3 regions of the Nicoliella sp. ESL1149 genome follow, and region 3 is predicted to be linked to each of the others. Evidence: predicted binding sites of a transcription regulator. Region 3 holds the regulator's gene; each other region holds the start of a gene.

Region 1 (10,112 bases), 650 kb from region 3:
CACCAAGGTAACGACCAATTGAAAGGGTACCCTTAGCAAAGTTGCTTAATTCGAACACACCCATAGGTCCATTCCATACAACTGTCTTAGCAGTCTTAAGAACGTTTTCAAATTCAGCAATTGACTTAGGGCCAATATCTAAGGCCATTTCACCATCAGGAATGTCACCTTCGACAACTTCTGACTTAGCATCGTTATCGAACTTAGGTGCACATACGTTATCAACAGGTAAGACGATCTTGTCGCCACCCTTTGCTAAGATTTCCTTAGCAACATCGATCTTGTCTTTTTCAACAAGAGAGTTTCCAATCTTGATACCCTTAGCAGCGTAGAATGTATAAGTCATTCCACCACCAATGATAATCTTATCAGCTTTACCTAATAAGTGGTCAATAACACCAATCTTATCAGAAACTTTGGCACCACCTAAGATAGCAACGAATGGACGTTTAGGATTATCAACAGCATTACCTAAGTACTTGATTTCCTTAACCATTAAGAAACCAGCAGCGGCAGGCTTACCAGCTTTTTCCATGGCAGTAGCAATACCGACATTAGAAGCGTGGGAACGATGAGCAGTACCGAAAGCATCATTAATAAATACATCACCTAATGAAGCCCAGTATTCACCTAATTTAGGATCGTTACCGGATTCACGTTTAACGTATTTGCCATCAATAACATCTTGGAAACGAGTGTTTTCAGCTAATAATACTTCGCCATCACTCATGTTGTTAATAGCGTCTTCAAATTGTTTTCCTTCGTTCGTAGGAACAAAAGTAACAGGCTTGTTAAGAAGATTTGAAAGACGTTCAGCAACTGGACGAAGTGAAAGTTCTTTCTTATCATCTTCGGTCTTAACACGACCTAAGTGTGAGAACAAGATGGCTTTACCATCATGTTCAATTACATACTTGATTGAAGGTAATGCAGCCACGATACGGTTGTCATCACCAATTACGCCGTCTTTAATTGGGACATTAAAGTCGACACGCATTAAAACTTTTTTATCTTTTAAATCTAAATCAGAAATAGTTAATTTAGCCAATTTAGAATCCCCCTTAAGTTTTTGTTTTGAATACAATACTAATATACAACATTTAGCATTATTTCTCAAAGCATACACCTTGCATATCAGTAATTATGATACAAAAAAAGATGGGAAAGAAACCCATCTTTTTTCTGTTTGTTTAAACTTTATTTTATAGTTTAGCGAAGTGTAATAAAGTACGAACCATGTTACATGTGAATCCGTATTCATTATCGTACCATGCTAATACACGAACGATTTGTTCGTCATCATCACCAGAAATAACCTTAGTGAAGGCAGTTTCTAATAATGAACCATGAGTATCGTCACGGATATCAGTTGATACAACTTCATCATCGGTGTAACCAAAGGCATCGTTTTCTTTGCTTCTTAAGTAATCGTTTAATTCTTCAGCATCGATCTTAGTCTTAGGAACAAAGTCTAATTGAGTTACTGAACCATCTGGAGTAGGTACACGTAAAGCGTAACCAGTTAACTTACCGTTTAATTCAGGAACAACTAAACCAATAGCCTTAGCAGCACCAGAAGAGTGAGGAATAATATTGATAGCAGCAGCACGGTTGTTTTGAACCTTCTTGCTTACAGGACCATCAAGAGTTGCTTGAGTAGCAGTGTATGAGTGGGCAGTAACCATACTACCGACCTTAATACCGTACTTTTCGTTGATCCAGTAAGCCATAGGTGCTAAACAACTAGTGGTACATGAACCAGCGGAAACGATAACGTCATCATGGTCAAGAGTGTCCAAGTTAACGTTAGGAACAACAGTCTTAACATCATTACCAGCAGGTGCTGAAACTAAGACACGCTTTACACCGGCCTTGATATGAGCTTCTGACTTTTCTTTTGAAGTGTAGAATCCAGTACATTCAAGAACGAAGTCAACGCCATCATTCTTAACCCATGGAATCTTTGAAGCATCTGGTTCAGCGTATACAGGGTATTCCTTACCATCAACAACGATACCGTTGTCAGTAGAAGAAACTTCACCAGGATACTTGCCATGTGTAGAATCATACTTCAATAAGTATGCTAACATTGCAGGAGTAGTTAAATCATTGATAGCTACAACTTCAATATCCTTTGAGTTTAATTGCTTAATACGTCTGAAAGCTAAACGACCAATACGGCCGAAACCATTAATACCAATCTTTACTGTCATACTGTATTTCCTCCTTAGGGAATAATATTTTTATATTATTTAAAAGCAGTACGTTAGTATTCTACCACTTTTGAAATAGTATGTCAGCAATGAAGTTCTACTTATAAATAACTTCAAATTACCCAGCAACTTCATTACAAGACTAATTTTATCAGTCAATTTTTTCATTTGCAACTGTTGTGCTTAAAACTTACAAAGTTATTTCAGCTTGAAAAAAAGTTCAATTTAAGATATATTAGATAAGTGTTTTAAACCAGATTTATTAATTATTTTGCGCCTGTAGTGTAATGGATCGCACGTAAGATTCCGGTTCTTGAGATGAGGGTTCGATTCCCCCCAGGCGCATTAAAGACTCATTTTATTAAATGAGTCTTTATTTTTAGGCAAATGTTTTGACCTTAATTGACCAATCATTTAAAATTAAGGTTGTTAATTTAGATAATTATTTAAGGAGGGAATTATTTATGAACTTAATCCCAACAGTGATTGAAAAATCAGGTGGTGGCGAAAGAGCTTACGATATTTATTCTCGATTATTAAAGGATCGTATCATTATGCTTTCTGGTCCAATCGAAGATAACATGGCAAACTCGATCATCGCTCAATTATTATTCTTAGATGCTCAAGATTCCGATAAAGATATTTACTTATACATTAATTCTCCAGGTGGTGTCATTACTTCTGGAATGGCAATTTACGATACAATGAAATTTGTTAAATCAGATGTTCAAACCATCGTAATGGGAATGGCTGCTTCAATGGCAAGTGTTCTCTGCTCTTCAGGTACTAAGGGGAAGCGTTTTGCTTTACCACATGCTCAAGTTATGATTCACCAACCTTCTGGTGGTGCTCAAGGAAAGCAAAGTGATATTGAAATCGCCGCTGAATCCATCTTAAGTGCCCGTAAGATGTTAAATAAGATTTTAGCTGAAAATTCTGGTCAAACAGTTGCTAAAATCAATCGTGATACTGATCGTGATAACTACTTAACTGCTGAAGAAGCTGTTAAATATGGATTACTTGATGGTATTATGACTAACAAAGATGATCCTCGTAATACGAAGAAATAATCTTAAAAAAATAAAAGAGCCATCGGATTAAATCCGATGGCTCTTTTTGTATCTAAATTAACTATTCAACTTTTTCATCTTTTAATTCTTCAGCAAATTCATTAATTTTTCGAAGCCGATGATTAATTCCAGATTTTGAAATGGAACCACTAGGTAACATTGTTCCTAATTCTTTTAAACTAACTTCTGGATTTTGAATTCGAACTTCAGCAACTTCCTTTAATTTTTCAGGTAAATGATCTAGCCCAACTGTATCACTAATCAATTTAATATTAGCAATCTGCTTGGTCGCTGCATTAGCAACTTTATTCATATTTGCATTTTCACAATTAACTAAACGATTAACCGAGTTACGCATATCACGCATAATCCTAATATCCTCAAATTGTAACATTGAATTAGTTGCCCCAATTAACTGCAAGAAGTCAGCAATTTGTTCAGCACCCTTTAAATAGGTGATGTATCCATTTCTTCGTTCAGTCATTCGAGCATTTAAATTATAATGATTCATCATTTCAGCAATCATTTCATTGTGATCTTCATATTGGGAATAAATCTCTAAATGATAACGTGATTTTTCAGGATTATTAACAGATCCGCCAGCTAAAAAAGCGCCACGTAAATATGAACGAACTTGAGCATCGGACTGTAACAATTCTTTAGGAACTCGTTCTACCAACTGATAATTTTCTAGAATCCCTAAATCTTTTAAAACTGCAGAAACATCACTATTAACTCTTACAACATACAAGTTATTCTTTTTTAGTTTCATTCGTTTTCGAACAACAACGTTACTTTCCACATCATAAAATTGAAGAAGCAAAAGATAAATTCGCCGTGCAATTGCAGGATTTTCGGTTTGAACATTCAAGTTAAAAGAATGATCAACAATCGTCAGTGAGCCATTCATTCTAATCAATGCCATTAATTCTGCTTTGGCATTGTCCCGATGAACGTTTAGAGTTGTTAGTTCCTTTTTAACGTGACTAGCGTAAGACAATCTAAATTCCTCCACTTCATTTTAATAATCAATGAAGTAATTTTAATAATTGCTCCACAACGGCTTGTCCATTATGATAAGCGCCATGATTAACCAATCGTAAGAAATCCCCCTGAATTGATTTACAATGTTGTTCAGCAAGACCTTTTTCGTCATGAGTTACTTGATGTGATGATTCATCAAACTCATTTTCATTAATATAATCATTAGGCACTGGTCTTGAATTAACCAACACAGTATCAATAAATTGATGTCCCAAATTATGGTTCAATGCCCTAACGTGGTCTGCATCACTGAAATGTTCAGTTTCTCCATATTGCGTCATAATATTACATATATATATAACGGGAGCTGGCGACTTCAAAACCGCCGTTCCTAAATCTGGAATCAATAGGTTCGGTAATATACTAGTAAATAAACTTCCTGGCCCCATTACAATTTGGTCTGCATTCATAATGGCATCAATCACTTCAGGAACTGCAGTTGGATCTCCCTGTTTATCATCACGAGTTACCCATTCTTTAATGATTGGTTTTAAAGTGTTAGTGATTTCAGTTTCACCAGCCACTTCAGTTCCATCAGTAAATCGGGCATGCAGCGTAATTAACTTATCACAAGAAGGATAAACATGCCCCTTGATATGCATTATTTGAGAGAGGGTTTGAACTGCATTATTAATTCCGCCCTTCATTTCAGATAAAGCCGCGATTAATAAATTTCCAACCGTATGACCACCTAAAAAATGATCATCCCTGTGAAAACGATATTGAAACAACTGTTTACTTAATTCATCATCTGTTGATAACGCATCAATCGCATTTCTTAAATCACCAGGGGGTACCAATTTAATATCATTTCTTAAAATCCCCGATGATCCACCATCATCTGCGACGGTCACCACTGCAGTTACATCAACTGTTTGATCTCGTAATTGTTTTAAAATAACTGGTAAACCTGTTCCACCACCAATCACAACAATTTTAGGTTTTCGGGTTGCATTCGTCATGTTAATCCCTCCCTTCTTCTGTTTTAAATCAGACTGTAGTATACCACAAATTAATCTAGAATACTTATTTCTTCTTTTTCAATGCCTCTTTAGTCAAGGCAGTATCTTGTTTTAAGACCGGTTTCAAAAATTGACCAGTATAGCTTTCTTTAACTTTCGCCACTTCTTCAGGGGTTCCAGTAGCAATTACTTGTCCACCACCATCGCCACCTTCAGGTCCCATATCAATTAAGTAATCAGCCGTTTTAATTACATCTAAACTATGTTCAATGATCAAAACAGAATTACCCTTATCGACCAAGGCATGAAGAATCTTTAATAAGCGTCCAATATCATCAGTATGCAGCCCAATCGTTGGTTCGTCTAAAATGTAAAGATTTTTCCCACGCGATTGTTTATACAGTTCTGCTGATAACTTCATTCGTTGAGCTTCACCACCAGATAAAGTTGTTGCGGATTGACCCAGCTTAACATAGCCTAAACCAACTTCAGAAATCGTTTTAAGTTTACGAGTAATCTTAGGAATTGCACTAAAGAAATCCAATGCTTCATCTACAGTCATATCCAAAACATCAGCAATATTCTTTCCTTTATATTCAATTTCCAAAGTTTCGGAATTATAGCGTTTTCCATGACAAACTTCACAAGGAACATAAACATCCGGCAAGAAATTCATTTCAATTTTTAAAATTCCATCTCCATGACAGGTTTCGCAACGACCACCCTTAACGTTAAAACTAAAACGTCCCTTCTGGTAACCACGTAGTTTAGCCTCATTCGTCTCAGCAAACAAGGTGCGAATATCATCAAAAACACCAGTATAAGTAGCAGGGTTACTTCGTGGTGTTCGACCAATTGGACTCTGGTCAATATTAACGATTTTATCAATATTCTTATAACCGCGGATTGACTTATATTTACCTGGTTTTTCTGAATTATGGTTTAACTTTTGAGCTAATGCCCGTTTTAAAACCATATTAACTAACGTTGATTTCCCGGATCCAGAGACCCCAGTAACCACAACGAATTCTCCTAGTGGAAATGATACTGTAATATCCTTTAAATTATGAGCCTGAGCTCCAGTAACGGTAATTTTTTTCTTGTTTCCTTTCCGGCGTTTCAAAGGAACCGGAATAAACTTTCGATTTGCAAGATAATCACCGGTGATTGAATGATGATTTCTAGCAACCTGTTTAGGAGTTCCAGCAGCCATAATTTCGCCACCCTTAACTCCAGCTCCCGGGCCGACATCAACAATATAATCAGCCTGTTCCATGGTATCACGGTCATGTTCTACTACCACAAGTGTGTTTCCTAAATCACGCATTGATTTTAACGAATTGATCAAACGTTGATTATCCCGTTGATGTAACCCGATTGAAGGTTCATCTAACACATATAACACGCCAGATAAATTAGAACCAATTTGGGTTGCCAATCGAATCCGTTGGGCTTCACCACCAGATAAAGTTCCTGCAGCTCGAGATAACGTCAAATAACCTAACCCCACGTTCTCTAAGAAACTTAGTCGATCATGAATTTCTTTCAAAATTGGTTTAGCTACAACTTCATCTTGTTCGCCAAACTTTAATCCATCAAAAAAGTTTATTTCTTTTTCAATATCTAAATTACTCGTCTCACTAATTTGTTTTCCATCAATCTTAACACTTAACGCCTTAGGATTAAGTCGATATCCATGACAAGTTTGACAAGTCAATTCCGTCATATATTGACGTAATACTTTTCTTGTAAATTCACTATGAGTATTGTTAAAACGCCGTTCAATGTTCTTGATGACTCCCTCAAATGGCATATCTAAATCTTTCATCCCACCATAATGACTTTCAAACTTAAAGTGGAATAATTTCGTTCCGGAACCATACATTAACAAATCACGTTGTTTCTTAGTTAACTTATTGAATGGTTTATTCATATCAATCTTGAATTGTTCACATGCTTGTTTCAGCATATTTCCATAATATTCAGAACCACTAGGATCCCAAGGAGCAATTGCACCATTATAAATCGTTTGACTTTTATCTGGAATTACTAAATCAGGATCAACATCTAACTTAATTCCTAATCCATCACAATCAGGACAAGCGCCAAGTGGCGAATTAAAAGAAAAGAGGCGTGGTTCCAACTTACCAACCGTAAAACCACAATAAGGACATGAATAATGTTCAGAAAAGACAAGATTCTTTCCCTTTCCCATTAAATCGATCACTGCATATCCGTCACTTAACCGTAACGCCGTTTCTAATGAATCAGATAATCGAGATCTAACTCCGTCTTTCATAATGATTCTATCCACTACAACGTTGATATCATGACGTTTGTTCTTATCCAATTCAATTGAATCATCCAAATCCATCGTTTCTCCATCAATTTGGACCCGTACGAAACCTTCCCGTTTAATCTTGGCCAACATTTTTTTGTGTTGTCCTCGTTCTGCACGAACCACGGGAGATAAAATTTGCATCTTAGTTCGATCAGGCAATTGATCCATTTCTCCCATCATCTGGTCAACAGATTGACTGGTAATTTTAGTTCCATCGTTAGGACAGATTGGAGTTCCCACTCTTGCCCATAATAGGCGAAAATAATCATTAATTTCAGTTACGGTTCCAACTGTTGACCGAGGATTATGCGAAGTCGTCTTTTGATCGATTGAAATGGCTGGACTTAATCCGTCGATCGAATCCACATCCGGTTTATCCATTTGACCTAAAAATTGCCGTGCATATGAAGATAGACTCTCAACATATCGTCGTTGTCCTTCAGCATATAGCGTATCAAAAGCAAGTGAACTTTTTCCGGAACCAGATAATCCAGTCATAACTGTTAATTTATTTTTTGGAATACTAACATCAATGTCTTTTAAATTATGTTCTCGTGCCCCATGAATAATGATTTTATCATTTGCCATCTTGTTACCTCCGTTCTAAATTATTTTTTCATTTTACCTTTTAATTCAATAATCGTATCTCTTAAATTAGCTGCATGTTCAAAATCTAATTCTTTGGATGCTGTTTGCATTTCTTCAGTTAGATTATCCAACATCGCACCTTGGTCTTTTTTAGACATCTTTGCAAAGTCTTTGATAACTTCTTCGTCATTCTTAATTTCTTCAGCCGACTCAGTATTATCGTGTGATTGGACGGAAATAACTGGTTCCAATTTCTTCTTGATCGTATGAGGAGTAATGTGATGTTCTTTATTATACTTCTCTTGAATTTCCCGCCGCCGTTTAGTTTCATCGATTGCTCTCTTCATTGAATCAGTCATACTATCAGCGTACATAATTACTGCCCCATGCTCATTTCGTGCAGCACGACCAATCGTTTGAATCAGTGACCGTTCATTTCTCAAGAAACCTTCCTTGTCGGCATCCAAAATAGCAACCAAGGATACTTCAGGGACATCGATTCCTTCTCGCAATAAGTTAATTCCAATCAAGACATCGAATTTTCCAGCCCGCAAATCATGAATAATCTTCGTTCGTTCAAGAGTTTTAATGTCACTGTGTAGATAACGAACTTTAATTCCTAAATCTTTTAGATAATCAGTTAAATCTTCCGCCATCTTTTTAGTCAATGTAGTAACAAACGTTCGTTCATTTCGTTCAATCCGCTTATTAATTTCTCCAACCAGATCATCCATTTGTCCTTCGATCGGTCTTACCTCAACCGTTGGATCAAGTAATCCCGTTGGTCGAATAATCTGTTGAACTGTTTGGTCCGAATGTTCCATTTCATATGGACCAGGCGTTGCTGACATAAAAATAGCTTGATTAATATGCTTTTCAAATTCTGGCATCTTTAATGGACGATTATCCAACGCACTTGGTAATCTAAATCCGTAATCGATCAATTGTTGCTTTCGAGCTTTATCACCATTATACATTCCACCAACTTGTGGAATTGTTTGATGAGATTCATCAATTACCAATAAGAAATCCTTTGGAAAGAAATCCATCAATGTATATGGTGCTTCCCCAGGTTTCCGATTATCCATGTACCGCGAATAATTTTCAATCCCATTGGTATATCCCATTTCACGCATCATTTCAATATCATACGTTGTTCGTTGTTTTAACCGTTGTTCTTCTAGTAATTTACCTTCTTTGTGTAAAGTAGCTAATCGATCAGTTAATTCTTTTTGAATTCCATCTAGAGCCCGATCCATTGTATGGTCATTAGTCAAAAAGTGGGTGGCAGGGAAGATGATAATTTTTTTCCGATCACCAACAATTTCACCAGTTAATGTATCCACTTCTCTAATTCGATCAATTTCATCACCGAAGAATTCAATTCGATAAGCATACTTACTTCCAGAAGCTGGGAAAACTTCGACTACATCCCCACGAACCCGAAATCGTCCTCGTTGAAAATCAATATCATTTCGATCGAATTGAATATCAACTAGCTTACGAAGCAATTCATTTCGCTCAATTTCTTGGCCGACTTCTAATGGAATTGTGTGTTTAAAATATTCTTCTGGACTTCCTAACCCGAAGATTGCAGATACTGAAGCAACCACAATAACATCGTTCCGTTCTAACAATGCACTGGTTGCCGCATGTCGTAATTGATCAATTTCATCATTAATCGATGAATCCTTTTCAATATAAGTATCACTAGAAGGAACATATGCTTCTGGTTGATAGTAATCATAATAACTAACAAAATACTCAACCGCGTTATTCGGGAAAAAACGTTTAAATTCACTATATAATTGCCCGGCTAATGTCTTATTATGTGAAAGAATCAAAGTTGGTTTGTTTACGTTTTTAATTACATTCGAGATGGTAAAAGTCTTCC
Region 2 (10,112 bases), 210 kb from region 3:
AATCAGGTTGGTCTTGATTAACGATTTTAACAATATTAGCAAGAGTTGACAGATTACGAAGACCAAGAAAATCAATTTTTAATAGTCCCACTTCCTCGGCATAATTTTTTGAATACTGGGTCATTAACATATTATCATTTCCTGGCTGTAAAGGGGTCATTTCAACTAATGGAACTGCACTTAAAATCAATCCTGCAGCATGGGTACCAAAATGACGTGGTAATCCTTCTAACTTAAGGGCAACCTTAAAAATTAATTGATTTAGTTTTTCATCTTCAATTATATTTTGCAAGGGTTTTGACTTTTGATATGCTGACTTTAATGTGATGTTCAGCTCACTTGGGACAGTTTTACTAATTTTATTAATTTGTTGTGGGTTCATCCCAAAAACTCGTCCCACATCACGGAGACCTTGTTTAGCACCAAATGTTCCAAAGGTTATAATTTGTGCAACTCGGTCATCACCATATTTATCATGAACATATTTTAAAATAACGTCTCTTTTATCATCTGGAATATCTAAATCAATATCAGGCATTTGGGCTCTTTCAGGATTTAAAAATCTTTCAAAAAGTAAATCATAATGAATCGGATCAACATCAGTAATGAATAAAGTATAGGATACTAATGACCCAGCAGCTGAACCTCTTCCCGGACCAGTCATTATCCCTACTTGATGGGCATAATTAATAATGTCCCAAACGATCAAGAAATAATCATTGAACCCCATTTCATCAATGATTTTCAATTCATGCATCAATCTTTCTTGATATTTATCAAAAGCTTGATTATTGATTTGATGAGCAGCAATTCTTTGTTTTAAACCATTTTGACACAATTGAATCAAATAATCTTTTGAAGAAATTTTTTCTTTGTTTTCAAAATGTGGCAACTGCGTTGGACGTTTTTCAATCTTGACTTGGCAATTTTCACTCAATGTAACTGTTGATTGGAGTGCTTTATCCAACCCATTTCTTGAAAAATCACTTATTATCTTATCAATTGGTTTAAGCCATTGTGGTCCAACATGACGACTTTCTTCAATCGGACTAACGATTTTACTTCCGCTTTCAATTGATTCCATTACTTTGCAAACAAATTCATCTTCTGGATTCAAATACTTAATCGGATCAAGAGCAATTAATTGATTCCCAGTCCGCGTAATTAATTCTTTTAATTTCGATAATACATTATCGTTTTCATGGGCACTGATTCCAAAAAATTGTGAATCAAAGTTTGCGGAAGCCATGATATTACAATATTGAATTAATTCAGAATTATTGTTAAGTTGTATTAACTCTCTAATTTCACCATCTAGGGGTGTTATAATACTTAAACCAGCTAAAGTGTTTTTAATTTCATCCCAAATTAAAGGGCGATCTTCTTTTTTCATTTTTAACGTTGAAAGTTTAAGCAGATTATGATAACCAGTTTGATTCTGAGCAATTAAAATCAAATCAAAATCACGAGTATCAATTACTAAGCCCTGTAAAGTTAACGTTAAACCGATAATTGGATGAATACCATTTTGTATGCACTGATTATAAAATTCGACAGTTCCATACATCACATTCCGATCGGTCAAAGCAAGGGATTCATAACCTCTATCCCTAGCGATTCGTATCAAATCATAGATTGAAATGGTGCTGTGTAATAAACTATACGAACTCATAATCTGAAACGGTACATATTTCAATTTTATCATCCTTCCTTGAATGTTATTATAACAGAGTTTTTCTTAATTTGATTTATTTTAAAACTAACTCATTCAATTGTATTTTTTAATATTTGTGATAGAATTTAAGCATACTTAAGTGAGGTGGATATGATGCGTTCTATTACTTCAATTATTGTAGCTGCTGTTTGGGCATTCCTACTTGGAGTTGTCATCGGCTACATTGGTAATCAACTATTAGGCCAAAGCTATAATGTAATGACCATGGGTTGCATGGGAATTATCGTTTCATTTATTGCTATTTTTGGTACTAGATTAATTAGCAAAAACTCATAATTAAATTATTGAATATAAAAGCAATCAACCGTTTGGTTGATTGCTTTTTATTTTTATTCAACATTAAACTGTAACTTATTATCGACTAATTGAATCTTAACTGTAGAATGTGGTTTTAATTTATCCCCAACAATTAATTTTGCTAATGGTGTTTCTACATAATTAGTGACAAATCTTTGTAATGGACGAGCTCCATACTCAGGTTCATAACCATTCTTGGCAATCCAATTAGTTGCATCAGAATCAATTTTAACTTGAATTGCTTGATCATTAAGACGACTTTCGACTTGTTTGATCAATTTAACGACAATTTGTTCAACATCTTTAAGTGTTAATGGTGTGAACAAGATTTTATCATCAATTCGGTTTAAGAATTCTGGTTTAAACCTTGTCGTTAATAGTTTATTAACCTGTTCTTTTGCCTCAGGACTAATCTGGCCCTTATCATTTGTGCCCTTCAATAAAATATCAGAACCTAAATTAGAAGTCATAATTAAAATGGTATTTTTAAAGTCAACCGTTCTGCCCTGGCTATCAGTTAAACGACCATCATCTAATACTTGTAATAAAATATTAAAGACATCAGGATGAGCTTTTTCAATTTCATCAAATAACACGATTGTATAAGGATTTCGACGAACTGCTTCTGTTAATTGGCCACCTTCTTCATAACCAACATATCCAGGAGCTGCTCCAACTAATCGAGAGACAGATTCTTTTTCCATATATTCAGACATATCAATTCTTACCATATGATTCTCTGAATCAAATAAATCATCGGCTAATGCTTTTGCTAATTCTGTTTTACCAACTCCAGTTGGTCCTAAGAATAAGAATGAACCTAATGGCCGACTAGGATCTTGTAATCCAGCCCGCGAACGAATAACTGCATCAGCAACAGCGTTGACAGCTTGGTCTTGACCAATTACTCGTTTGTGGAGATTATCCGCTAAATGAAGTAATTTTTCTCGTTCACCCTTCACTAGTTTAGTAACTGGGATTCCAGTATGACGGCTAACGACCTCAGCGATTTCATTACTAGTAACAGATTCCTCAACTAACCAATCTTTAGAATTATCTTGTGATTCCAAATCAGCTAATTCCTTCTTTAACTTTGGAATAACTCCATTTTGAAGTTCACCAACTTTATCGTAATCACTTTTACTTTCAGCTTGTTGAAGATCATTCTTGGCTTGGTTCAATTGACGTTTCTTATCACCAACGGTTTTAATCGCGTCTTTTTCACGTTGCCAACGAGCTGTTAAATTATTGACCTTTTCTTTTGTTTCAGCAATTTCAGGCTGCAAATCAGTTAACCGCTTCTTAGATGCTGCATCTGTTTCATTCTTTAAAGCTTTTAATTCTACTTCTTGACGAAGTAATTGACGTTTACTTTGGTCTAATTCTGTTGGACTAGAATTCATTTCAACTTCAATCGTAGAAGATGCTTCATCAACTAAATCAATTGCTTTATCAGGTAAGAAACGATCAGTAATATAGCGATCGGATAATTTTGCTGCAGCTACTAGGGCATTATCATGAATCCGCACACCATGATGAATTTCCAAACGTTCCTTTAATCCCCGTAGAATCGTAATTGTATCGTCAACAGATGGTTCATTAACGGATACTCTTTGGAAACGTCTTTCTAAAGCTTTATCCTTTTCCAAATACTTCCGATATTCATCCCGGGTCGTAGCTCCGATTAAATGTAAATCTCCACGAGCTAGCATTGGTTTCAAGATGTTTCCAGCATCCATACTACCTTCAGTCTTTCCAGCTCCAACGATTGTATGGATTTCATCAATAAACATGATGATATCACCATTTGATTTTTGAACCTCTTTAAGAACCGCTTTTAGACGTTCTTCAAATTCTCCACGATACTTAGCTCCCGCAATTAACGAACTCATATCCAATTCAAAGATAGTCTTGTTCTTTAAATTATCAGGAACATCGTCAACCGCAATTCGTTTAGCTAATCCCTCAACAATAGCAGTTTTTCCAACTCCAGGATCACCAATTAAAATTGGATTATTCTTGGTCATGCGAGATAAGATTCGAATAACACTCAAAATTTCATTATCACGGCCGATAACTGGTCCTAATTTACCACTTCTTGCTGCTGCAACTAAGTCAGTACCATACTTCTTTAATGCTTGAAAATTATCTTCTTGATTTTTAGATGTCACTTTTTCACCTCCACGAATTTTTTCAACTTCGTTCATGACTTTTTGTTCTGTAATATCATGTTGTTTTAAATAATCAGTTAATTTAGTATCAATTTTCATTAACGCTAAAGTAAGTGTATCAATTGCAACGAATTGGTCACCTAACTTTGTTTTAATTTGGTCAGCATTTTGGAGTAATTGATATAAATCATTACTTACTCCTTGACCATATTGAACATTTCCTTCGACAGTTGGTAAACTATCAATTTCATTATCAATTTCATGTTCTAAATCATCAATATTTAATCCCAGACTAGAATAGATTTGACGAGCTAATTCACCTGGTTGAATTAAGAATTTAAATAACTGTGGAATATCGATTGATTGAATCTTTCGATTTACACATACTTTTTGTGCTTCAGCCAAAGCCTGACTAACAGCATCAGTTAAGTTTTCTGGATTCATAATTTCACTCTCTTTTATAAAAAATACTTAGTAATTAATTTATTAATTACTAAGTATAATAGCAGAAAATATTACAAATTTAAAACATTTTGACCTTTATTGACCATTAATTATCAATCTAAGTATTATTTAGATAAAAGTAAATGGATCTGTATTAACTTTTGATTCGATTACTTCAATTTTCCAGTTATTTTCTTGGGCCCATTTATCAAATAGTTGATGTAAGTGAGGAATACAAATTTTTTCAATATTATGTCCAGGGTCTACAACACTCAACCCATCAGCAAGCATATCATGACCAGTATGATAATAAACATCACCCGTAACATAAACATCGGCATGATGCTTAATTGCTTCATGGTAGAATTTTCCTCCATCACCACCTAAAATTGCTACTCTATGCACAATTTTATCTGGTTGATGAGAAACCAATCGTAACCCTTTAACATGAAACCATAACTTACATTGCTCTGCAAATTGTTTAACAGTAATTGGATTGGGTAAGTCTCCCACTCGCCCCATCGAATAAGGATTATTATTATAAACACCAAATGGCACTAACCCTTCAGGATTTAATAAGTCCATTTGTTCAACGAACCAATCATTCATACCACCATCTGCGTTATCAAGATTAGTATGGGCAGCATAGACGGTAATATGATGTTCAATTATTTTAGCATACATTCTGTTCTGAGGATTACTTAAATCTAAATTTTTAGCTGGTCGAAACATAACTGGATGATGTGCAAAAATAAAATCAACATTATTATCAATTGCTTCATCAACCACTTCAGGACGTACATCTAAAGTTGTCATGACTTTTTTCACCGGTCTAGATAAATCACCAATTTGTAATCCAACTGGGTCATTTCCCACCTTTATATCTTGTGGAGCAAATTGCTCGAATCGTTCAACTAAATCTTTTCCAATCATTGATTTAACACTCCTTTGATTGTATCAATCTGCACTTTAATTTTATTAACATTAGCTTCTGGAACATCAGCAGCCTTATTCATTTGAACCAAAACCTTGTTCAAACGTCGTAATTTATCTTCCCATTTAGCTACGAAGGTTGCTGAATGTTTTTTTAGTAGGAATGGTCCAAAAGTTAATTCTTCTTCACTATATTTTTTAGGAACATCAACGCCGTCAGCAACTAGAATTTCATAAATATGACCGTCTTCTTCCAAGATAAATTCATTACTAAGTTGATAATGATGATGAATTAACCAACTACGAATTGATTTAGCATTTACATTTGGTTGCAAAATTAAACGGGGACGATGAACTAACTTTTCTTGACCGTTTTCTAAAATAGAAGTAATCAATGTTCCACCCATTCCAGCAATTGTAATCACATCAACAGCATCGGTTTTCTTAATTGCAGCTAGTCCATCCGCCAGTCTAGGCATTAATACATTATCCAAATTAGCATTTAAAATATCCTCTTTTGCATTATCTAATGGACCAGCAGCAACTTCTCCAACAACCCCATATTGAATTTGCTTATTTTCAGCCAAATAAATTGGTAGATATGCATGATCAGAACCAATATCTGCAAGCCGACTATTAACAGGGACTTGTTTCGCAACTGCCATCAAACGTTTTGACAAATGATTTATATTCAAGATTTAAACTCCTACTCATATTAATATAAAAGAAAAGAGCGTCTTACCGCTCTTAAATGAACATATTTAGATTATAAGAAATCCTTTAATTGTTTACTTCTTGAGGGATGACGAAGTTTTCGTAATGCTTTTGCTTCGATTTGACGAATTCTTTCACGGGTAACCCCAAAGACTTTCCCGACTTCTTCTAAAGTCCGGGTTCTTCCATCATCTAATCCAAAACGAAGCCGTAAAACATTTTCTTCACGATCAGTTAAGGTATCTAATACCCCTTCTAATTGTTCCTTCAATAACTCATAAGCCGCGTGATCAGCAGGACTAGTTGCATCTTGATCCTTAATGAAATCACCAAGATGGGAATCGTCCTCTTCACCAATAGGTGTTTCCAAAGAAACGGGTTCTTGAGAAATCTTTAAGATACTACGAACTTTGGCAGTAGGCATATCCATTTCTGCCCCAATTTCTTCAGGTAAAGGTTCTCGTCCTAAATCTTGAAGCAATTGACGTTGAATTCGAATCAATTTGTTAATTGTTTCAACCATATGAACTGGAATCCGAATTGTTCGGGCTTGGTCAGCAATAGCACGCGTGATAGCTTGACGAATCCACCAAGTAGCATAGGTAGAAAATTTAAATCCCTTACGGTAATCAAATTTTTCAACAGCCTTCATTAATCCCATGTTTCCTTCTTGGATTAAATCAAGAAATTGCATTCCACGACCAACATATCTTTTAGCAATTGAAACAACCAAACGTAAATTAGCTTCTGCCAATTCTTGTTTAGCTCGTTCATCGCCCTTTTCGATTCTTAACGCTAAATCAACTTCTTGATCAGCAGTCAATAAAGGAACTCGTCCAATTTCCTTTAAGTACATCCGAACAGGATCATTAATTTTAACCCCGGTAGGAGCAGAAGCAGTATTACTAAGTTCCTTCTTAGTAACTTTCTTTGCTGCCTTTAAGGCTCTAGGATCAGGATCACCATTTTTATCAACAACACTAATTCCCGAATCTTCAATTTTTTCTAATAAATCATCCGTTTTAGTTTCATTTAATTTCAGTGGAATAATGACACTATCATTTATTTCATCATACAAAACGTGTCCCGTTTTTTTGTATTTTTTAATTAAAGCCTTTACTGAAGCCTTAATTTCAGCATTTTGTTCTTTTTTTGTCATTTAAAGTCCCCCTATTAAATTAAATCTTTAACACCATATTTTTCTGTTTATCTAATTCATTTCTAGATTTAATTAAATCCATTCCTAATTGGACTTGTCTTTCAATATCTCCAATGTGAGTAGCTACTTGAAGATCATGTTCCATTGCTTTAATTTTTTGTTTCAATGGAGCAACATACATTACTATTTTAACATAATCAGCCAGTTCTTCGTCAGAACTTTGAACTGGAATATCGATGTTTTCTAAAGACATTGCCCACTTTTGATACTTATCTTTCTTTAAAAAATCAATAAACCCAGCAACTTTATAACTATCATGGGTCTTAAAATATTCCTCAGCAAACATATATAAGGTTTGATATTCAACATCACAAAAATGAAAATTCTTTATTCCAGTGACTTTTATCCAGATATCACGATTGTGTAACATTCGATAAAGTAAATATCTTTCTGCACATTGAATTTGTGTATATTTTGGCTTTTGAGGAGCCTGTTCTTTTAAAGTGATGTTAATCCGAGGAGCTCTTCTTTTTTGATGATAATTATGCTGATTAACAAATGTAGATAGCTGAGAATTTAAACTAGCAACATCAACGTCAAATTGTTTCGATAATCGTTTTAAATAAACATCCCTTTCAACTGGCGAGTTAATCGTTGCGATTACTTTTAGGGCAGCATCAATATAAGCTAACCGCTCTTCTTCATTGTTTAAATTAAAACTCTTTTGTAAAAAGTTTAATTGAAAACTAACGGCACTCTCCTTAGCATTCTGGATTACTAAGCGGAATTTTTCTTCACCATTTTTCTGACGATATTCATCCGGATCCGTTCCATCCGGCATCTGAATAACCCCTAAATTAAGTCGACTATTTTGAGATAATAGTTTTAAAGCTCTATCAATCGCATTTTGGCCTGGTTCATCACCGTCATAACAAACATATAATTGTTTTGTAATTCGCTCAATATCATATATTTGGCCATCCGTTAAACTAGTTCCCATCGAAGCAATTCCATTTTTAACTCCAGATTGATAAGCTGATATTACATCCATAAAGCCTTCAAAAAGAATGACATTTCCAGTCTCGTTAATTGCTTTACGGGCTAAATCATAGTTAAAAATCGTTTTTCCTTTATTAAAAATCAAAGTTTCTGGACTATTTAAATATTTAGCTTGAACTTTTTTCTTTGTTAAAACTCTTCCTGAGAATGCAATTGTATGACCACTTTTATTTCTTATTGGATACATAATCCGATCAAAAAAGCGATCTGTTAAATCCCCATCCTTTTTTTCAGCTACTAAACCAGAATGACGAATCTTTTGATAGTCAACGTTCTGCTGTTTTAGAAATGGAATCAGAACTCCTGATGGTGCATATCCTAAATTAAAAGTTTCAATTATTTCATCAGTTAAACCACGTTCATGTAGATAATCAAGTGCCTTTTCACCAACTTGAGTATTTATCAAAATATGATGATAAAGTTTGGAGACTTTATCGTACAAATTAATTAAATTATTTTTCTCTACCTGTTGAGGACTGGCAACTCTTTCAGCAGTATATTGCTTGGGAATTTTAATGTCCTGTTCCTTTGCAACTTCTTTTACTGCTTCTGGAAATGAAATTCCCTTTAAATCCATTAAAAATTTAAAAACATTGCCACCACGCCCACAACTAAAACAATGAAAAATTTGTTTATCTTCTGATACTGAAAAAGATGGTGTTTTTTCAGATTGAAATGGACATTTTCCAAATAGGTTTTTTCCCTCTTTTTTTAATTGAACATACTGAGCAATAACATCAACAATATTAACTTTTTGTCTAATATCATCAATGACCGACTCTGGAATCATTACCATCTCAATCACCTTCTTCATTAACTTGTAAAAGTCGCACTTTTCCAAAAGAGAAGTGCGACTTTTAATTTTCGATTCAAATAACTATTACTTATCTTAACACAAGCTAATTATTTATCAAAGATATTTAATTATTTAACGATTAATTGATCTAAATCACCGAACCAGTGAATCATATTAGAAATCGTCACCATTTGACGAAGATGGTTATCACGAACAGCTTCATCCTTAGCCATTACCATCGTAGCATCAAAATACTTGGCAATTGGTTCTTGAAGAGTTAATAATCGTCGAAGAGTTTCTTTAGCTGGTTGTTCATAATAAGCAGGTGTGATATCAGCAACCGCATCAAACAACTTTCTTTCAGATCCATTTTCAAATAACTTAACATTCACATCTAAGTCGTCTGACTTAAAATCAGCTTTTTCAGAAATTCTCATGACTCGAGTTAATTCTTCAACAGCTTCCTTAAAATTAGGTTGCTTCTTTTCATTAATTAATGTCTTTGCTCCATCAATAATGAAAGTAACATTATTGTTCTTAGAAGCAATCATCGTATCAATAATATCGTGATCAATTTTTTCAGCTTGAAGTTCTGTAGAGATTCTATCCTTAATAAAGTCAGTTACTTTAGAAATAACTTTATTTTGATCAACCTTAGGAGCAACATTATTTTGGTCCTCATCCTTAACCATCGTTTCCATTGATGATTTAAGTGGGAGACTCCAATTACGGGCTGCCAAAATTCTAACGATACCGATTGCTTGTCTACGCAACGCATATGGATCATTAGAACCACTAGGAATC
Region 3 (10,112 bases):
TCTGGATTAACTGGATTTATTGCATGGTTGGGAATTGCAATTTCACACTTTAGATTTAGAAGAGCCTTTATTAAACAAGGACATAAGTTAAGTGAATTAAAATATCATGCAACATGGTTCCCGTTAGGACCAATCTTGTCATTGATCTTATGTATCTTAGTTATTGTTGGTCAAAACTTACAAGCTTTTGCTGATTTTGATTGGGAACAAATTGGGATTACTTATATCAGTGTGCCATTAGTATTGATTCTATACGTTGTTTATAAGATCAAGAATAAGACGCATTTGATTCCATTAGATAAAGTTGATGTAAGTCCAACTAATTTAAAGGATGAAAAACAAAAGAGCTAAAATGCTTGTTGTTTTAAGATTTTTGTAATACTATTAGAGTATAAATAAATCGAAATTAATGTGTATTTATAAGTAGATAATACAGAGAAGTAATGGTGCTGAGAATTACTAATCGAAAAGTCCGATACACAAAAATGGTAGTCAATCCTACACGGTCAGTGCCGTTATCACTTTTGAGGGTCTATTAATTTAGAAACTTGGGTGGTACCGCGGAAAAGAAAGCTTTCGTCCCTGTGACGGAGGCTTTCTTTTTATTTTGGGGAGGATATAAAAATGTTAGATTTAAAAATGATTCGAAATAAAGAAGACTGGGTAAAAGATAAACTTGCTACCCGAGGAATTAAACCAGAAGCAATCGATGAACTTTTAAAATACGATAAGCAACGTCGTGATTTAATCTTAGAAAGTGAACAGTTAAAAGCACAAAGAAATACTGTTTCTGATCAAATTGCAACTATGAAACGGAACAAGGAAGATGCTAGTTCTGCAATTGATGAAATGAAACAAGTTGGGAAACGGGTTAAAGAATTAGATGCCCAACTTGCTCAAGTTAAGGAAGACGAAAAGAATTTAGCAGCTCACTTACCAAACATTCCCGCTGATGGGGTGCCAATTAGTTTAACTGAAGATGGTTCTAAAGAATTACGTCGAGTTGGCGATATTCCAAAATTCAGTTTTACACCAAAGCATCATTGGGATATTGCTGAAAAATTAGGAATTTTGAACTTTGAAAGAAGTGCCAAAGTTGCTGGAAGTCGTTTTGTATACTACATTGGTGCTGGTTCATTATTAGAACGTGCGATTTATAACTTTTTCTTAGATCAAAATACTTCTGTAGGTTATAAGGAAATTATCCCACCATACATGGTTAATTCAGCATCAATGTACGGAACTGGTCAATTCCCTAAATTTTTGGAAAAGAAGGCTGGATTTGAAATTGCAGATAGTGATTTAACTATGATTCCAACTGCTGAAGTTCCATTGGTTAATTACTATCGGGATGAAGTTTTACCAGCTGATCAACTTCCAATTAAATTCACTGCATTAACTCCTGCTTTCCGTTCTGAAGCCGGAAGTGCTGGACGTGACACGCGTGGTTTAATTCGGATGCACCAATTCAACAAGGTTGAAATGGTGCAATTTACTAAACCTGATGAATCATGGCAAGCATTGGAAGAAATTACTAATGAAGCTGAAAGACTATTGAAGTTACTCAAGATTCCATACCATGTAATTACATTAACTACTAGTGACATGAGTTTCACTGCTGCAATGACTCATGATTTGGAAGTTTGGATGCCTGCCCAAAATTGTTACCGTGAAATTTCAAGTTGTTCAAATACGACTGATTTCCAAGCTCGTCGTGCCCACATTCAATATCGTGATGAAAAGGGTCGTTTACAATACGTAAATACTCTTAATGGTTCAGGGCTTGCTGTTGGTAGAACTGTTGCTGCTATTTTGGAAAACTTCCAAAATGAAGATGGAACTGTTAATGTTCCAGAAGTTCTTCAACCTTATATGCATGGAATGAAGAAAATTACTAAGGAAACACAATTTTAAAATTTTAAAAAATTGGAATTCAAAATGAATTCCAATTTTTTTATTTTTTGGGTGGACAATTAAAAATGTATCATGTATAATTAATTTCTGTTGTCAAGATATATCAACTTGATGACAAAGTAATAATAAAAAGTAGTTGACAGTTAATTAACGAAATGTTATTATTAAATAGTTGTCTTGCTTATCGGAGCAAGGCGTTAACACATGAAAGATGGATTATGGAGGATTAGCTCAGTTGGGAGAGCATCTGCCTTACAAGCAGGAGGTCACAGGTTCGAGCCCTGTATCCTCCATCTTTCGAGCCGTTAGCTCAGCCGGTAGAGCATCTGACTTTTAATCAGAGGGTCGGGAGTTCGAACCTCCCACGGCTCATTGCCAGAAAAATTTAATATTGCATGTATGCGGGCGTGGCGGAACTGGCAGACGCGCTAGATTTAGGTTCTAGTGTCTTAATTGACATGGGGGTTCGAGTCCCTTCGCCCGCACTTAAATCCCATGCCGACTTAGCTCAGTTGGTTAGAGCGCATCACTAGTAATGATGAGGTCGGGCGTTCGAATCGTCTAGTCGGCATAAATGCGGAAGTAGTTCAGTGGTAGAACGCCACCTTGCCATGGTGGAGGTCGCGGGTTCGAGTCCCGTCTTCCGCTTTTTAATCTACTGCCGGGGTGGCGGAATTGGCAGACGCACAGGACTTAAAATCCTGCGGTTAGTGATAACCGTACCGGTTCGATCCCGGTCCTCGGCATTTTTAATATTAATATAATGCACCCATAGCGCAACTGGATAGAGTGTCTGACTACGAATCAGAAGGTTGTAGGTTCGACTCCTACTGGGTGCATTTTTTATTTTCGGGAAGTGGCTCAGCTTGGTAGAGCACCTGGTTTGGGACCAGGGGGTCGCAGGTTCGAATCCTGTCTTCCCGATTCGAAAAACTGAATATAAAAAGAAACATCGGGAAATAGCTCAGCTTGGTAGAGCGCTGCGTTCGGGACGCAGAGGTCGCAAGTTCGAATCTTGTTTTCCCGATTTTTTATTTTATTTAAAATCAAAATACTTTTAATTTCGTAAATATATTCGTATAATGAAAGTCAATATTAGTCAAAGTTAGGTGGACATTATGCATGGTAAAAATATTTCTGATATGATTGAAAAATATCTAAAGCAAGTTCTATCTAACGATGCAGAAATAGAAATTCGCCGATCAGAAATCGCAAATCAGTTTCATGTTGTTCCATCGCAAATTAATTACGTTATAAAGACTCGCTTTACTATAGAAAATGGATATGTCGTAGAAAGTAAACGAGGTGGTGGAGGATACATTAAAATTGAAAAAGTTCGTTTGCTAGATAACTTAGAGATTTTGGACTCTTTAATTGAAATGATTGGTGATGAAATATCTCTGCGCAATGGGAATTCAGTTATTCATTCGTTATATCGAGATGGTTTAATTTCAAAGCGGGAAAGTGTATTATTGCTAACTACGATTAGTCATAATGCACTTAACTGTAAGGATTCTAAAAATGAAAAACGACTACGAGCAAGGATTCTTATCTCAATTCTAAATCGTTTGAGATATGATAGCTAAAGTTTAAAAGTAGGAGGCTCGTTATGGAAAATTTATTTACACCAAGCGCAAGAAATGTATTAGTAATTGCTCAAGAACAAGCACGCCAATTTAAACATCAAGCTGTTGGAACAGAACATTTATTGCTAGCTTTATCGATGGAGCCTAGCGGAATTGCTTATAAAACGATGGAGCAATTAGCAATCAATGAAGATGACCTAAGAGGAGAAATTGAACATTTGACTGGTTTTGGAAACTTAACCGGAATTGATGAAAATACCTACTTACCATACTCACCTAAAGCAAAGGATGTTTTATCAACTGCAGGCGCAATTGCCCGCCAGTACGGAGCAACTAAAGTAGGAACGGAACATCTTTTGTTAGCGTTGATTAGCAGTGATGAAATTTTATCAGCACGGGTATTGATCAACCTTGGATTTAATATTAACTCCGTTCGAAAGGTTACGCTTAGAAAAATGGGTGTTAGCGGTGTTTCTACTAAACAGGCAAAATTGAATGCTAATCGAAATTCTCAACCAAAGGGACCAACGCCTACATTGGATTCTTTAGCAACTGATTTAACGGAAGAAGCTCGTGAAAATCGCTTAGATCCAATTATTGGACGTAAAAAAGAAGTTAAACGAGTAATTCAAATCTTAAGTCGGAGAACTAAGAATAACCCAGTTCTAATTGGAGAACCTGGGGTTGGTAAAACTGCTGTAGCAGAGGGAATTGCCGAAAAAATTGTTGAAGGTGAAGTTCCTGCTGACATGATGAATAAACGATTAATGATGTTAGATATGGGATCATTAGTCGCAGGTACAAAGTATCGTGGAGAGTTTGAAAGTCGTCTAAAGAAAGTAATCGACGAAATGAAAGCTGCAAAGAACATTATTCTTTTCATTGACGAACTTCATACTTTAATTGGAGCTGGAGGAGCAGAAGGAGCAATCGATGCTTCTAATATTTTGAAACCCTCATTAGCTCGAGGAACGATTCAAGTGATGGGTTCAACAACGCTTGATGAATACCAAAAACACATTGAGTCTGATTCAGCATTAGAACGTCGTTTTGCAACGGTTCAAGTTGATGAGCCAACGAAAGAACAAGCCGTCAAAATTTTATCTGGATTGCGGCCTAAATATGAAGAATATCATCACGTTAATATTAGTGACGATGCAATCAAAGCAGCCGTGAGCCTATCAAGTCGTTATATTCAAGATCGTTTCTTACCAGATAAAGCCATTGATTTGGTTGATGAAGCTGCAGCAAAGGTTAGAATTGATAACCAATCCAGTCATTTATCTAAAGAAGAAAATGAAGTTCGGAAATTAGATCAAGCAAAAGAAAAGGCGATTGAAGAACAAGATTTCGAAAAAGCAGCTAAGCTAAGAAAAGAAGCTCAAATTGCTCAAGATAAACTAGATAAATTAGATGCGGAACAACAAAAGAAAAATGATCATGAATATAAACTAAAGGTAACTCCTGAAGATATTGCTCAAATCGTTTCTGAATGGACTAAGATTCCTGTTACTCAAATGACAAAACAAGATGCTGATAAATTAGTTCATCTTGAAGATATCTTGCATAAGAGAGTGATTGGTCAAGATGAGGCGGTTTCAGCAGTTGCTAGAGCGGTTCGACGGGCTAGAAGTGGATTAAAGGATCCTAAACGGCCAATTGGATCATTTATTTTTCTTGGACCTACTGGAGTTGGAAAAACTCAATTAGCCAAGTCACTTGCTTCTGCAATGTTTGGATCCGAAAAAGATTTAATCAGAGTGGACATGAGTGAGTATATGGAAAAATACTCCATTAGTCGTTTGATTGGTTCTGCACCTGGATATGTTGGTTATGACGAAGGGGGTCAATTGACCGAAAAAGTTCGTCAACATCCATATTCAGTTGTTTTATTAGATGAAGTTGAAAAAGCTCATCCAGACGTTTTTAATTTATTACTTCAAGTTTTGGATGATGGGTATTTAACCGATTCCAAAGGGCGTCGAGTGGACTTTAGGAATACAATTATCATCATGACTTCTAATTTAGGAGCCGCAACTTTACGTGATAAAAAGACGGTTGGTTTTGGTGCCGAAAAAGCTAATGCTGATAGCTATAAAGAGATGGCTGCTACAATTCGCCATCAATTGAAAGAATACTTTAAACCAGAATTCCTAAATCGAATTGATGAAGTTGTTATTTTCCATCAACTTAATAAGAAACAATTACATCAAATTGTAAAATTAATGTTGCATACTTTGATTGATAGAATTGAAAAGCAAAATGTTAAGATTAAGGTTACGCCATCTGCAATTGATATTGTTGCAAAGGATGGGTTTGATCCTGAATATGGTGCTCGCCCAATTCAACGAGCAATTCAAAATCAATTAGAAGATCCGATTAGTGAATTATTATTATCTGGAAAGGTAGCTAGTGGTGATCAAATTACAATTGGTTCTCATTCAGGTAAGTTAACTTTTAAAGTAAATGACAAAAGCGCAAAAGTTTTGAATAGCTAAGTTAATGTTGACTTTTTATATTAATTTGGGTATGATAATAGTTGTATGTTTGCGAATTGAAATGAATTACTGCGATATATTGTCCGTATGTAGTTCTCATAAGACCCAAAAGTAGGATGAGAAATCTTATTTTGGGCTTTTTTTTGCTCAAAATACGGTCAAAATATCAAAAAATATGTTTTGTAACATAAATGTAATATTTCAATTAGCGTAAAATTTAGAGAGGTGAATGATTTGGCAGGACATTTAGTTAAATATGGAAAACACCGTATCCGTAGAAGTTATTCTCGAATCAAGGAAGTTCTTGATTTACCTAACTTGATTGAGATTCAAACTAATTCTTATCAATGGTTCTTAGATAAAGGCCTAAAGGAAATGTTTAATGACATTATGCCAATCCAAGATTTCCAAGGTAAGTTATCTTTGGAATACGTTGATTATAAGTTATTAGATCCTAAGTATACGGTAGAAGAAGCAAGAGCACATGAAGCTAACTACTCAGCTCCTCTTCACATTACTTTGAAGTTGACTAACCATGAAACTGGTGAAATCAAAACCCAAGATGTTTTCTTTGGTGATTTCCCACTTATGACTGAACAAGGAACCTTCATTATTAATGGTGCGGAACGTGTTATTGTTTCTCAATTAGTTCGTTCTCCAGGTGTCTTTTTCCATAAAGAAGAAAGCAAGAGTGGTCGAATTTCATACGGAACTACTGTTATTCCTAACCGTGGTGCTTGGATGGAATTTGAAACTGATGCTAAGAACCTATCTTATGTTCGTATTGATAGAACGCGTAAATTACCTATTACTGAATTAGTTCGGGCTTTAGGTTTCGGTTCTGATAGCGAAATTACTGATATCTTAGGTAGTAATGATAGTTTAGCATTAACTCTTGAAAAAGATGTTCACAAGAATAGTGATGATTCCCGTGTTGAAGAATCATTAAAGGACATCTATGAACGTCTACGTCCAGGTGAACCTAAGACTGCTGAATCAGCTAGAAACTTGTTAACTACTCGTTTCTTTGATCCTAAACGTTATGACATGGCTCCAGTTGGTCGTTTCAAGACAAATAACAAGTTAAGCTTAAAGAACCGTTTAGTTGGCTTAACATTAGCTGAAACATTAGCTGATCCTGATACTGGTGAAATTATTGCTAAGAAGGATTCTTTGATTGATCGGAAGTTGATGCAAAAATTAGCTTCTTATCTTGATCGGAATGATTTTAAAGCTTACACTTTCCAACCATCTGAAGAATCAGTTGTTACAACTCCAATGACTGTTCAAATTATTAAGGTTTATTCCAAGAATAATCCTGATCATGTTGTTCCTGTTATTGGTAACGACAATATTCCTCTTGATTTTAAGCACATTACGACAGCCGATATCATTTCTGCTATTAACTATTTCTTCAACATGCAAGAAGGAATTGGGGAAGCTGATGATATTGATCATTTGGGTAATCGTCGGATTCGTTCGGTTGGTGAATTATTACAAAATCAATTTAGAATTGGGTTAGCACGAATGGAACGTGTTGTTCGTGAAAGAATGTCAATTCAAGACATTTCAACTGTAACTCCACAACAATTAATTAACATTCGTCCAGTTGTTGCCTCAATCAAGGAATTCTTTGGTTCTTCACAACTTTCTCAATTCATGGATCAAACCAATCCATTAGGTGAATTAACTCATAAACGTCGTCTTTCTGCTTTAGGACCTGGTGGTTTGACTCGTGATCGTGCTGGATATGAAGTGCGGGACGTTCACTATACTCATTATGGTCGAATTTGTCCGATTGAAACACCAGAAGGTCCTAATATTGGATTGATCAATAGTTTATCCACTTATTCCAAGATTAATCAATATGGTTTTGTTGAAACTCCATATCGTCGTGTTTCTTGGAAGAACCATAAAGTTACTAACAAGATTGATTATTTAAGTGCGGATGAAGAAGATAAGTATGTTGTTGCTCAAGCGAACTCACCATTAAATGATGATGGTTCATTTGAAAACCCAACTGTTTTGGCTCGTCACCGTTCTGATAACATTGTTGCTAAGATTGAAGACGTTGACTACATGGACGTTTCACCTAAGCAAGTTGTTTCCGTTGCCAGTGCATGTATTCCTTTCTTGGAAAATGATGACTCCAACCGAGCTTTGATGGGGGCTAATATGCAACGTCAAGCTGTTCCATTGGTTAACCCACATGCTCCATTAGTTGCAACTGGGATTGAATACCGTGCTGCTCATGACTCCGGAGTTGCTTTGATCTGTAAGCATGAAGGAACTGTTGAATACGTTGATTCACGTGAAGTACGTGTTCGTCGTGATGATGGGGCCTTAGATACTTACAAGTTAATGAAATTTCAACGTTCTAATGGTGGTAAGAACTACAACCAACATCCTATCGTTAAGATTGGCGACCATGTAGATGGCAATGAAATCTTAGCTGATGGTCCATCAATGGAAAATGGTGAATTAGCATTAGGTCAAAACCCATTAGTTGCCTTCATGACTTGGCAAGGTTATAACTTTGAAGATGCCATCGCCATTAACGAACGGCTAGTTAAGGAAGATGTATATACTTCAATTCATATTGAAGAATACGAATCCGAATCCCGTGATACTAAGTTAGGACCTGAAGAAATTACTCGTGAAATTCCTAATGTTGGTGACGATGCACTTAAAAACTTGGACGAAAGCGGAATTGTTCGTGTTGGTGCTGAAGTTCATGATGGTGATATTTTAGTTGGTAAGGTTACCCCTAAGGGTGTGACTGAATTATCAGCCGAAGAAAGATTACTTCATGCTATTTTTGGTGAAAAAGCACGTGAAGTTCGTGATACTTCCTTAAAGGTACCTCATGGTGCTGGTGGAATAGTTCAAGACATCAAGATTTTCACCCGTGAAAACGGTGATGAATTAGCTCCTGGTGTTAATGAAATGGTTCGTGTTTACATTGCTCAAAAACGTAAGATTCAAGTTGGAGATAAGATGTCAGGTCGTCATGGTAACAAGGGTACTGTTTCTATTGTTATTCCTGAAGAAGACATGCCATACTTACCTGATGGTACCCCAGTTGATATTATGTTAAGTCCAATGGGTGTGCCTTCCCGGATGAACATTGGTCAATTATTGGAATTGCATTTGGGAATGGCAGCTAGAAAACTTGGAATTCATGTTTCAACTCCTGTTTTCGATGGTGCTCGTGATGAAGATATTGACGATGCATTACAAGAAGCTAGTGTTGCACCTGATACTAAGACAATCTTATATGATGGACGGACTGGTGAACCATTTGACAAGCGAGTTGCCGTTGGAGTTATGCATTATCTTAAGTTGGCCCACATGGTTGATGATAAGATTCATGCTCGTGCTATTGGACCATACTCGTTAGTTACTCAACAACCACTTGGTGGTAAAGCACAATTTGGGGGCCAACGTTTTGGTGAAATGGAAGTTTGGGCTCTTGAAGCTTATGGGGCTGCCTATGCCTTACAAGAAATTTTGACTTATAAGTCTGATGATGTTGTAGGACGTGTTAAGACCTATGAAGCAATTGTTAAGGGTGAACCAATTCCTAAACCAGGTGTTCCTGAATCATTCCGTGTTCTTATTAAAGAACTTCAAGCATTAGGTCTTGATATGCAAGTTCTTGATAAAGATCACAAACCAGTTGAACTTCGTGATATGGAAAGTGAAGATGAAGATGTTGTTAACGTTGATGCATTGACGAAGTTAGCTAAAGATCAAGAACAAAAAGCTCAAGAAAAAACAAATGAGAAAAAAGAATCTTCAGATGACAAAGAAGAACATGAAACGAACACTAAGAAATAATTAAGGAGGCCGATCAATTGGTTGATGTTAATAAGTTTGAAAGTATGCAAATTGGCCTAGCATCTTCTGACAAGATTCGAAGTTGGTCTTATGGTGAAGTTTTAAAACCAGAAACCATTAACTACAGAACCTTAAAGCCAGAAAAAGAAGGACTTTTTGACGAACGGATTTTCGGACCTAGTAAAGACTGGGAATGTGCCTGTGGGAAATACAAACGAATTCGTTACCGTGGGGTAATCTGTGATCGTTGTGGAGTTGAAGTTACGCGTTCTAA

The links. The regulator CtsR, encoded in region 3, represses protease genes until heat stress. The targets are predictions, from matches to a motif close to TTGGTCAAAAAAGGTCAAANA.
Region 1: a site for CtsR is predicted at 2,603-2,623, ahead of AC3B6G_RS05005 (ATP-dependent Clp protease proteolytic subunit). Genes of this name have one in related genera too.
Region 2: a site for CtsR is predicted at 4,734-4,754, ahead of clpB (ATP-dependent chaperone ClpB). Genes of this name have one in related genera too.

What each region holds. Positions count from the first base shown of each region.
Region 1 is NZ_JBYLUE010000002.1:1,030,077-1,040,188, reverse strand. It holds gene AC3B6G_RS05020 (phosphoglycerate kinase) at 1-1,048, opposite strand, end outside; gene gap (type I glyceraldehyde-3-phosphate dehydrogenase) at 1,203-2,213, opposite strand; tRNA gene AC3B6G_RS05010 (tRNA-Arg) at 2,487-2,558, shown strand; gene AC3B6G_RS05005 (ATP-dependent Clp protease proteolytic subunit) at 2,678-3,283, shown strand; gene whiA (DNA-binding protein WhiA) at 3,345-4,283, opposite strand; gene AC3B6G_RS04995 (gluconeogenesis factor YvcK family protein) at 4,312-5,289, opposite strand; gene uvrA (excinuclease ABC subunit UvrA) at 5,354-8,218, opposite strand; gene uvrB (excinuclease ABC subunit UvrB) at 8,239-10,112, opposite strand, start outside.
Region 2 is NZ_JBYLUE010000002.1:171,706-181,817, forward strand. It holds gene dnaE (DNA polymerase III subunit alpha) at 1-1,696, opposite strand, end outside; gene AC3B6G_RS00895 (DUF2929 family protein) at 1,826-2,011, shown strand; gene clpB (ATP-dependent chaperone ClpB) at 2,065-4,647, opposite strand; gene AC3B6G_RS00905 (Nif3-like dinuclear metal center hexameric protein) at 4,777-5,580, opposite strand; gene AC3B6G_RS00910 (tRNA (adenine(22)-N(1))-methyltransferase) at 5,577-6,275, opposite strand; gene rpoD (RNA polymerase sigma factor RpoD) at 6,347-7,453, opposite strand; gene dnaG (DNA primase) at 7,473-9,308, opposite strand; gene glyS (glycine--tRNA ligase subunit beta) at 9,437-10,112, opposite strand, start outside.
Region 3 is NZ_JBYLUE010000002.1:382,707-392,818, reverse strand. It holds gene AC3B6G_RS02120 (amino acid permease) at 1-351, shown strand, start outside; gene serS (serine--tRNA ligase) at 625-1,914, shown strand; tRNA gene AC3B6G_RS02110 (tRNA-Val) at 2,135-2,207, shown strand; tRNA gene AC3B6G_RS02105 (tRNA-Lys) at 2,214-2,286, shown strand; tRNA gene AC3B6G_RS02100 (tRNA-Leu) at 2,316-2,399, shown strand; tRNA gene AC3B6G_RS02095 (tRNA-Thr) at 2,412-2,485, shown strand; tRNA gene AC3B6G_RS02090 (tRNA-Gly) at 2,491-2,562, shown strand; tRNA gene AC3B6G_RS02085 (tRNA-Leu) at 2,575-2,660, shown strand; tRNA gene AC3B6G_RS02080 (tRNA-Arg) at 2,680-2,753, shown strand; tRNA gene AC3B6G_RS02075 (tRNA-Pro) at 2,765-2,838, shown strand; tRNA gene AC3B6G_RS02070 (tRNA-Pro) at 2,868-2,941, shown strand; gene AC3B6G_RS02065 (CtsR family transcriptional regulator) at 3,033-3,500, shown strand; gene AC3B6G_RS02060 (ATP-dependent Clp protease ATP-binding subunit) at 3,524-5,998, shown strand; gene rpoB (DNA-directed RNA polymerase subunit beta) at 6,233-9,838, shown strand; gene rpoC (DNA-directed RNA polymerase subunit beta') at 9,856-10,112, shown strand, end outside.